DNA from 4 places in the Pararhizobium sp. A13 genome. Region 2 is predicted to be linked to each of the others. Evidence: predicted binding sites of a transcription regulator. Region 2 holds the regulator's gene; each other region holds the start of a gene.
The links. Region 2 encodes PhoB, which activates phosphate uptake and scavenging genes when phosphate is short. Its sites were predicted from a motif close to TGTCATNNANCTGTCAT; they were not measured.

Region 1 (2,204 bases), 660 kb from region 2:
AGAAGCCGGGCGACAAACAGCGCCGCCAGCAGGTCACCCGTGCCACTGGGGGGATTGTCGATCAGCCGATGTTCGGCAAGCAGCGCATGATTGCCAGAGAGATAGAGATTGCCGGTGCTGCCGTGCATCATCGGGATTGCCGAGGTAACCAGCATGCGCGGCGGCCCGAGCGACAGGGCAGCCTCAAGAATGGCGGCGTTGGTTTCAAGCGGAACGCCGCAGAGCCAGGACAGTTCGAACCGGTTGGGCGTGGCAAGCGAAGCCAGCGGCAAAAGCCTGTCGCGCATCGCGATCGCCGTCGCCTCGGGCACGTAAAGGCCACCGGCATCGCCCATGACCGGGTCGCAGGCGTAGAAAAGGTCGGGATTTTTCTGCCTCAGCGCCCCGACGAGCCGGACGACGCCTTCCGCCTGATAGGCAGCACCGAGATAGCCGGAGAGAACGGCACGGACTTCCCCCGTCCACGGCGCGCGGATGAGGTCGTCGATCAAGCTGTTGAAATCGTCCTCGCTCACCGTAACCCGTGTCGAGGGGCCATGGCCCGGATGCCAGGGCAGGATGACCGTCGGCAGGGCCCAGACCGGATAACCCAGCGTCTCAAGCGCAAAGACCGCGGCGCGATTGCCGACGGAACCCCGAATCACATGGCTTGAAATGACGATGACGGCGCCCGGTGCAGGCTGGGACATTACGATTTTCCGCTGTTTCGACCCCCTCAGATCGCCCGACTGTCATGCCGCTGTCAACCGTGACCACGAAAAGATGAAAAGGCGCCTTTCGCCGGCCGACTGATGGGCAGGATCGAATAAGTGGATACAACCGATTTAATTTCAAAATCGGCACATTTTCGCTGAATTTTTCATGAAACCATTCCGAATTTGCTCGAAAACAACCACAAAAACAGTCGCCAATGGCCATTCTTCTGTTAGGTTCGGCCAAAATGGTGATTGCGGGGAGAGACAGTCATGGGCGCCAAATACAATCCAAAACGAGATCGGCATTTTGACGTTGTGAGCGAAGCCGGCAAGGCGCTCGGGCTGACGATGCTGTCGCCTGAGATCCTGTTCCGCCGGGCAAGCCATGACGATCTCGATCAGTATACGCCGGAGATGCTGGCGCTGGCCGCGGCGCATGCCCTGAAGGAAGTGAGCCGGAGCGAAAGCGACCGGCCGATCATCACCGTCGAATCCGTCGATGGCGTCACACCCAACGGAACAGACGTATCGATCCTGTCCGTCACCGACCGCAACATGCCGTTCCTCTATGACTCGATCATGGGCGAGGTCACCGCCACCCACCGCGACATTCACCTTGCCGTTCATCCCATCCTGGTTCTCGAAGCTGGAAAGCCGGCTAAGATCTTCGACCCCGAAGAAAAGAGCGATCCGGCCTCGCGGGTCAGCCATATCGAGATTCACCTTTCCAGACTGAGCGATACGGAGGCGGAGGACCTCAAAACGCGGGTCGGCAATGTTCTTTCGCACGTGCATCACGCGGTTGGCGACTGGACGCAGATGACGGCCCTGCTCGACCAGGCGATGAACGAGCTCGAAAACCACGCTCCCTCGCGCAGGAAGAACGATCGTGAAGAAACGCTGGCCTTCCTGCGCTGGCTGCGTGACAGCAATTTCACCTTCCTCGGCATGCGCGAATACACCTATTCCGGCAAGGGCGACGATGCTGTGGTCGAGCGCGGCAAGGGCCGGGGCTTGGGCATTCTCTCCGATCCGGATGTCCGTGTCCTGCGCCAGGGCAAGGACGCGGTACTGACGACGCCGGAGATCCTCGCTTTCCTCAACGGACCTGATTTCCTGATCGTCACCAAGGCGAATGTGAAATCGGTCGTCCATCGCCGCGCCTATATGGACTATATCGGCGTCAAGCGTTTCGACGAGGCGGGCAACGTCACCGGCGAATTGCGCATCGTCGGCCTCTTCACCTCCAGCGCCTATACGCGGCCGGCAGCCGACATTCCGTTGTTGCGCTTCAAGGTGGAGAAAATCGTCGATCATTTCGGCTACGATCCGCAGAGCCATTCCGGCAAGATGCTGGCCAATACGCTGGAATCCTACCCGCGCGACGACCTGTTCCAGATCGATGTCGGCCTTCTCGCAGGCTTCTGCGAACAGATCAACGAACTCGCCGACCGGCCGCGAATCCGGGTTCTGCCGCGCATTGATCATTTCGACCGTTTCGTTTCGGTG
Region 2 (2,204 bases):
TTCCGGGGACTCTTGTCAGCGAGTCCCCCTACCTCTACCTTAACAAACAATTACTAGAACGCATGCGGCGGACCTAGTCACCAAAAGAGTTATCGCGTTTCAACCTCGGCACCTGTCCGGGGGTCGGTGGAGGATTCGACCATCACCAACGCTGTGAATGGAGAGAAGACCATGAACTGGACTGACGAGCGGGTCGAGAAACTCAAGAAGTTGTGGTCAGAAGGATTGAGCGCGAGCCAGATCGCCGCCCAGCTCGGCGGCGTCAGCCGAAACGCGGTTATCGGCAAGGTCCACCGACTTTGCCTGCCTGGCCGTGCCAAGGCCGGTGGCAGCACCGCGACCACCGCCCGCACCAAACGTCCAGCAACGTCCGCGCCGCGTGCGCCCAACTACGCCGCGCGCATGACCACCCGCACCGTGACACGCACCACGGGTGCCACCGTCATGAAGGAAGAGGTGGAAATCGACGCCATCGAGGATCAGGACGTCGCACCGGTCAGCAACGTGGTCGTGCCGATGTCTCGCCGTCTGGCACTGACCCAGCTTACCGACCGCACCTGCAAGTGGCCGATCGGCGATCCGATGAAGGAAGAGTTCCACTTCTGCGGCAACGACTCGCCCGACACTTCGCCCTACTGCACCTTCCACGCGAAGCTGGCCTACCAGCCTTCCGGCGAGCGCCGCCGGGCTCGCTGAGACGACGGATTGCTGAACATGAAAAACGGGGCCAGCCGGCCCCTTTTTTCATGCGTCGCTCAAAATGCAATCAGCTCTCCAGTGAATATCCGGCGCCGCGCACGGTGCGGATCACGTCCTGCATGTTGGAGAAGTTCAGTGCCTTGCGCAGGCGGCCGACGTGAACGTCGACAGTGCGCTCGTCGACGTAGATGTCGTGACCCCAGACGCCATCCAAGAGCTGCGAGCGCGAAAAGACCCGGCCGGGCGAGGCCATGAAGAATTCCAGCAGCCGGAATTCGGTCGGGCCCAATCGGACCTCGCGGGTCTTGCGGTGGACGCGGTGGGTTTCGCGGTCGAGTTCGATATCGCCACATTTCAGCAGCGTCGACAGCACTTCCGGTTTGGCGCGGCGCAGCATTGCCTTGACGCGTGCCATCAGCTCCGGGGTCGAGAACGGCTTGACCACATAATCGTCGGCGCCGGTGGCAAGACCGCGTACCCGTTCGCTCTCTTCGCCGCGCGCCGTCAGCATGATGATCGGCAGGCGCTCGGTCTCAGAGCGCTGGCGAAGCCGGCGGCACAGCTCGATGCCGGAAACACCCGGCAGCATCCAATCGAGGATCAAGAGATCCGGCAGGCGTTCCTGAAGGCGGATTTCCGCTTCATCGCCACGGTTGATCGTATCAACTTCAAACCCTTCGGCCTCAAGATTGTAACGCAGGAGAACGCTCAGCGCCTCCTCGTCTTCGACAACGGCAATTCTTGGCAGCATGCGGTCTCAACTCCTTGACGCCTTGCCCTCATTGCAAGGGGCTCGCCCGGCGGCCCAAGGCCGGCCGGGCAGTCAAATGTAAGAATTCACTTACTTCTGTTTGATCCGGCGCAGCAAAATCAATTGCCGATCGCGCCGACGGTGTTGGCAGTATCGTCCTTCGGACGTTCACCAACCGGCTGGGCGCCGGTCGCCATGTAGTAAATCGTTTCGGCAATGTTGGTGGCATGGTCGCCGATGCGCTCGATGTTCTTGGCGCAGAACAGAAGATGCGTGCACGGCGTGATGTTGCGCGGATCTTCCATCATGTAGGTCAAGAGTTCGCGAAACAGCGACGTGTAAATCGCGTCGATTTCGTTGTCCCTCTCGCGAATGCTGTTGGCCTTTTCCGGCGAACGCGACGCATAGACGTCGAGCACTTCCTTGAGCTGCATCAGCGCGAGTTCGGCCAGGTGCTCGAGGCCCCGGGCGAGCTGGCGCGGCAAGCTGGCGCTGGAAACCGCGATCACCCGCTTTGCCGTGTTCTTGCCGAGATCGCCGACGCGCTCGAGATCTGCGGCAATACGGATGGAACCCATGATTTCGCGCAGGTCGGCGGCCATCGGCTGGCGCTTGGCGATGGTGACGATCGCCTTTTCGCCGATCTGGCGCTCGGCCTCGTCGAGGATGGTATCGTCGGAGATGACCTTCTGAGCAAGCGCGAGGTCGGCATTGACCAGCGCGCGCACGGATTCGGCGACCATCTGCTCGGCAA
Region 3 (2,204 bases), 850 kb from region 2:
CCTTTATTCTCCGCGACGCCACCCTGTCCGACATTCCGGCCATCACCAATATTTACCAGGAGTCGGTGCTCAACGGCGTTGCCTCCTATGAGATGACGCCTCCGGCCGAAGCGGAAATGGTGTCGCGGTTCTCGGCGATCGTCAGCAATGGTTACCCCTATATCGCCGCGGTCGATGCGGATGGCCTCCTGCTTGGCTATGCCTATGCCTCGGCATTCCGGACACGGCCGGCCTATCGTTTCCTGGTCGAGGATTCGATCTATCTGGCGCCGGAGGCGAGGGGGCAGGGCGTGGGCAAGGCGCTGCTTGCCGAACTCATCCGGCGCTGCACGGAACTCGGTTTTCGGCAGATGGTCGCCGTCATCGGCGGTGCGCATCCGGCGTCGGTGGCGGTGCACCGCGCGGCCGGTTTCGAACATGGTGGATTGATGAAGGCGACCGGCTTCAAGCACGGCCACTGGCTCGATACGATCATCATGCAACTGCCGCTCGGCGAGGGCCTGACGACCGATCCGGAGTCCGGCGTCTATCCGGATACGCTCTATCGCGGCTGAATCAGGTTTCGATCAGCTTCAACATCTTGTCGAAGACTTTCAGGACCTGCTGCAGGTCATGACCGCGTTTCAGGATCATCCCCTGGGTGTTGACGACGCTGTAGGCGCCCTGTCTTGCCGCCAGTTTCGGGTTTTTCTCGATCCGGAACAGCGGCATTTCTCCCGACCGCTTGAACACGGAGAAGACCGCCCTGTCGCGCAGGTGATCCATCGCGTAGTCGCGCCACTCGCCCTCGCCGACCATGCGGCCGTAGACCCTGAGGATCAGGTCGAGTTCCCGGCGATGGAAGGTGATGGGGGGCGGATCCTGGCTGCTGCTGCGGTATTCGTGCAGGTGGACAACCACATTGGAGGTTGGCTGCCTTTCGGAACGGGTCTCGCCTTGCGGCAAATCCGGCTGATCGGTCATCTGTACCCCGGCTTTAATTGTGACAGGACGGTTACAGTTTGCCTGACCTTCGCTGAAATGCAAGCCGCAAGCCGCCCACGATTACCAGAGACTTTCTTCAGTGTGCCGCATTTCAGCCAAAACCGTGCCCCAATTCGAAACGACACTCGCGCTCGCCGACATGAGGGGAGTCCTCCAAAGTGTCCGGTCTGCTTGTCCGCTCGAGGGATGCGTTTTTCGAGCGGAAGCAGTCTTGGAGTGGTTGGCCATCAAGCGCCCATCGGGCGCGGCCACTCCAAACGCCATGTTTCCTGGAAACGCCCGTTGCCAAGAAACGTGGCAGGTTCGGTCCGGTATCTTCGAACCCTCAGCCCCAGCCCCTCGATGCTGCCGGGCCGAACCAAAATTTGAAGCCGTCAGTTCGCGGCCTTGTCCACCATGACGGTCGTCGCGCCGAGGATCGCACCGGGCGTTTCATTGTCCTTCATCTTCTGCAAGAGCACGGCGCAGCCGCTATTTCCTCCGTCGTCGAGGACCGAGGCCGGCAGCACGAAATTGGCCGGTTTGCCGTCCCACATGCCGATCGTCTGAACGTCCCGCACCGCGTGCCAGTAGGAGATCTTCTTGCCGCTGTTTTCGCCCTTCTTGACGTCCACGCTCTGCTCGCGGTTGAAATAGACGACGACGACATTGGCCTTGCCATTGCCGGAGCCGACATTGATATCGACCTCGTCCTTGCGCACGGTCGCGTTGACCGGAACCGTCAGGCCCTTGCCCTTGACGCTCATTTCCGCCAGCCGCCGGTTAATGCCATCGAGATCAGCGCCATTGATGTGGTCACGCCCATTGAGGATGGCCTGGGGCGTATAGACGCCGCTGCGGCCGAGCATCCTGGCATAGGCATATTGCCGGGCAGTGTTGTCCTTGGTGGCGAGTGTGTCGGCCCAGCCGAGATAGTTCCAGTAGTCGACGTGATAGGAAAGTGCGACCACCTTGCCGTCGTCAATCAGTTTTTTCAGGGCTGCATCCGCCGGCGGGCAGGAGGAACAGCCCTGGCTGGTGAACAGTTCGACGACACCTGCCGGTTCGCCGGCAACGGCAGGCAGCGCCATAAGGCCAAGGCCACAGGCGAGCATGATGCGGCGAAGGTTAAGGGATCCAGGCATCGGGAGTTCCATTTCAAGGATGCGGAGAGCTGCGAAGCAATCGGAATCTCTACATACGCCGCTCGTCTTTCAACAGAAAGTCACGTTGGAGTGAGG
Region 4 (2,204 bases), 1.5 Mb from region 2:
GGGTATCGATCAGCAGGGCCTGCGCGCGCCGAATACGCGCGTCGAGTTGCCAGCGATACGGCGCCATCCCTGTCGAGGCCTTGAATGCCCGGCTGAAATGCGACTGCGACAAGCCCGCCAGTGCTGCCAGATTGGCAAGGTCGATGCGCTGAGGCAGATGTGCCTCCAGATGCTCCACGATACGCCGAAGCTGCCGGGGTGCCAGGCCATTGCCGTCCGCGGCGGGCTCCGGCGGTTCGGCGAAGAGCCGCGCCGCGATCGCGGCCGTCAGCCCGTCGCCATAGAGTTGGGTCGATGGATCTCGGTCGTTCACCGCGTCGGAAAGCAGCTTGACCAAGGTCCAGATGCGATCGTCGGAGAAGCGCAGGCGCGGCGTAGCGGTCGCATCGGCGTCGAAGTCGGTCGCCAACCGCTCACTCAGCACATCGAGGTCGAAGGTCAGGTTTGCATCCTTGACGAAGCGCGTATCGGCACTGTAGCCCCACATCTCCATGCCGGCCGGCGCAAAGTGCATGTGCCTCGGCATATAGCCGATCGGACACGGCTGGTCTTCGCGCAGGCGTGGTTCGCAGGGGCTCCCGATCTCTTCCAGCAGAACGCTGAGACGGGTTTCGGACTCGTGAAAAAGCTGATGAGACGCCCGCCCCGCACAGTGATATTCGGTGATGTCGACACCCACGCCGTTCCATGCGCGCCGCGACACCGACAGGCTCAGCACGTTTTCGGGCAAGGTGGGTGAGGGATCGGTTCGTGCGTCCAAGGCGGCCTCTCCGGCTATCGGCAAACACTTTAGCGGATCGCCACGAAAAGTTAATGAACGTTTGGTGCACGCACTGTTAAGTGTCTGCGTTCAACTTGACCCTCCACATTGAACGACCGCTTAAGCAGCGAGGCGACCGCCCGCCCACAGCCATCGCATACGGCCGGTGGCACTTGCCACCCCAATGGTCCCCTTCCCCAGACCAGTCTCCGCCCCGCAGACACCGAACACTGTCACATACCTGTCACGAAGACCTGCTCCTGTGCCATCGACAAACGGGGATTGAGAACATGATCGACCAACTCAGCCGCATCAAGGCGGAAATCGCCGACAGCTTCGACGAGGAACTGGAAATGCAGATGGAGGAGGACCGGCTCGACGAACTGGTCGCCGAGGGCATGTCGGAAGAGGCCGAGCCGACGATCGACCGCAAGGTCTATTTCCGCGAGCTGTTCCGGCTGCAGCATGAACTCGTCCGGCTGCAGGACTGGGTGCAGTACAAGAAACTCAAGGTCGTGGTGCTGTTCGAAGGCCGCGATTCGGCCGGCAAGGGCGGCGCCATCAAGCGCGTCACCCAGCGCCTCAATCCGCGCGTCTGCCGCACCGTGGCGCTGCCCGCCCCGACCGAGCGCGAGCGCAACCAGTGGTATTTCCAGCGCTACGTGCCGCATCTGCCGACGGCGGGCGAGATGGTCCTGTTCGACCGCAGCTGGTACAACCGCGCCGGCGTCGAGCGCGTCATGGGCTTCTGCAAGCCGGAAGAACTCGACGAATTCTTCCGCACCGTGCCCGAATTCGAGCGCATGCTGGTGCGCTCCGGCATCGTCTTGATCAAATACTGGTTCTCGATCACCGACGAGGAGCAGGAATTCCGCTTCAAGATGCGCATCCACGATCCGTTGAAACAGTGGAAACTATCGCCGATGGACATGGAAAGCCGCGTCCATTGGGAAGAATACACCAAGGCCAAGGAAGAGATGCTGGAGCGGACCCACATCGAGGAAGCCCCCTGGTGGGTCGTCCAGGCCGTCGACAAGAAGAAGGCCCGCCTCAACTGCATCGCTCACCTGTTGAAGCAGATCCCTTACGAGGATGTGCCCAAACCGCCGATCGACCTGCCCGAGCGCATCCGTCACGACGACTATACCCGCGCCCCTGTTCCGCCGGAAATGTACGTGCCGGAGGTGTACTGATCGGATGACGCCGACCCAGTCGAAGCGACCGGGTTCGGACCGCTGACGAACTTCAAGTCTATGGGCTTAAGGCTCTAAGCCAGGCCTCTGTTCGTTTTGGCACATTCTCTCATCCGTCATGTCAGCCCTTGCGACGGGGATCCAGTGCGTTCAAGTCATTGAACGCAAAAGACTCTTTTCACGGCGCAGACGCGCCGTGGCTGGATTCCCGTGACAGGCACAGGAATGACGGGTCTTTTCACATAGACCTG

Region 1: WI754_RS04490 (NAD-glutamate dehydrogenase) is a predicted target of PhoB. The motif match lies at 730-746, and genes of this name have one in related genera.
Region 3: WI754_RS03610 (DUF2794 domain-containing protein) is a predicted target of PhoB. The motif match lies at 983-999, and genes of this name have one in related genera.
Region 4: ppk2 (polyphosphate kinase 2) is a predicted target of PhoB. The motif match lies at 992-1,008, and genes of this name have one in related genera.

The regions. Positions count from the first base shown of each region.
Region 1 covers NZ_CP149510.1:939,839-942,042, forward strand. The annotation lists gene pdxY (pyridoxal kinase PdxY) at 1-689, opposite strand, end outside; gene WI754_RS04490 (NAD-glutamate dehydrogenase) at 966-2,204, shown strand, end outside.
Region 2 covers NZ_CP149510.1:1,601,187-1,603,390, reverse strand. The annotation lists gene WI754_RS07750 (GcrA family cell cycle regulator) at 172-696, shown strand; gene phoB (phosphate regulon transcriptional regulator PhoB) at 767-1,450, opposite strand; gene phoU (phosphate signaling complex protein PhoU) at 1,570-2,204, opposite strand, start outside.
Region 3 covers NZ_CP149510.1:752,747-754,950, reverse strand. The annotation lists gene WI754_RS03615 (N-acetyltransferase family protein) at 1-554, shown strand, start outside; gene WI754_RS03610 (DUF2794 domain-containing protein) at 556-963, opposite strand; gene WI754_RS03605 (thioredoxin family protein) at 1,359-2,078, opposite strand.
Region 4 covers NZ_CP149510.1:68,955-71,158, forward strand. The annotation lists gene WI754_RS00325 (AraC family transcriptional regulator) at 1-760, opposite strand, end outside; gene ppk2 (polyphosphate kinase 2) at 1,051-1,953, shown strand.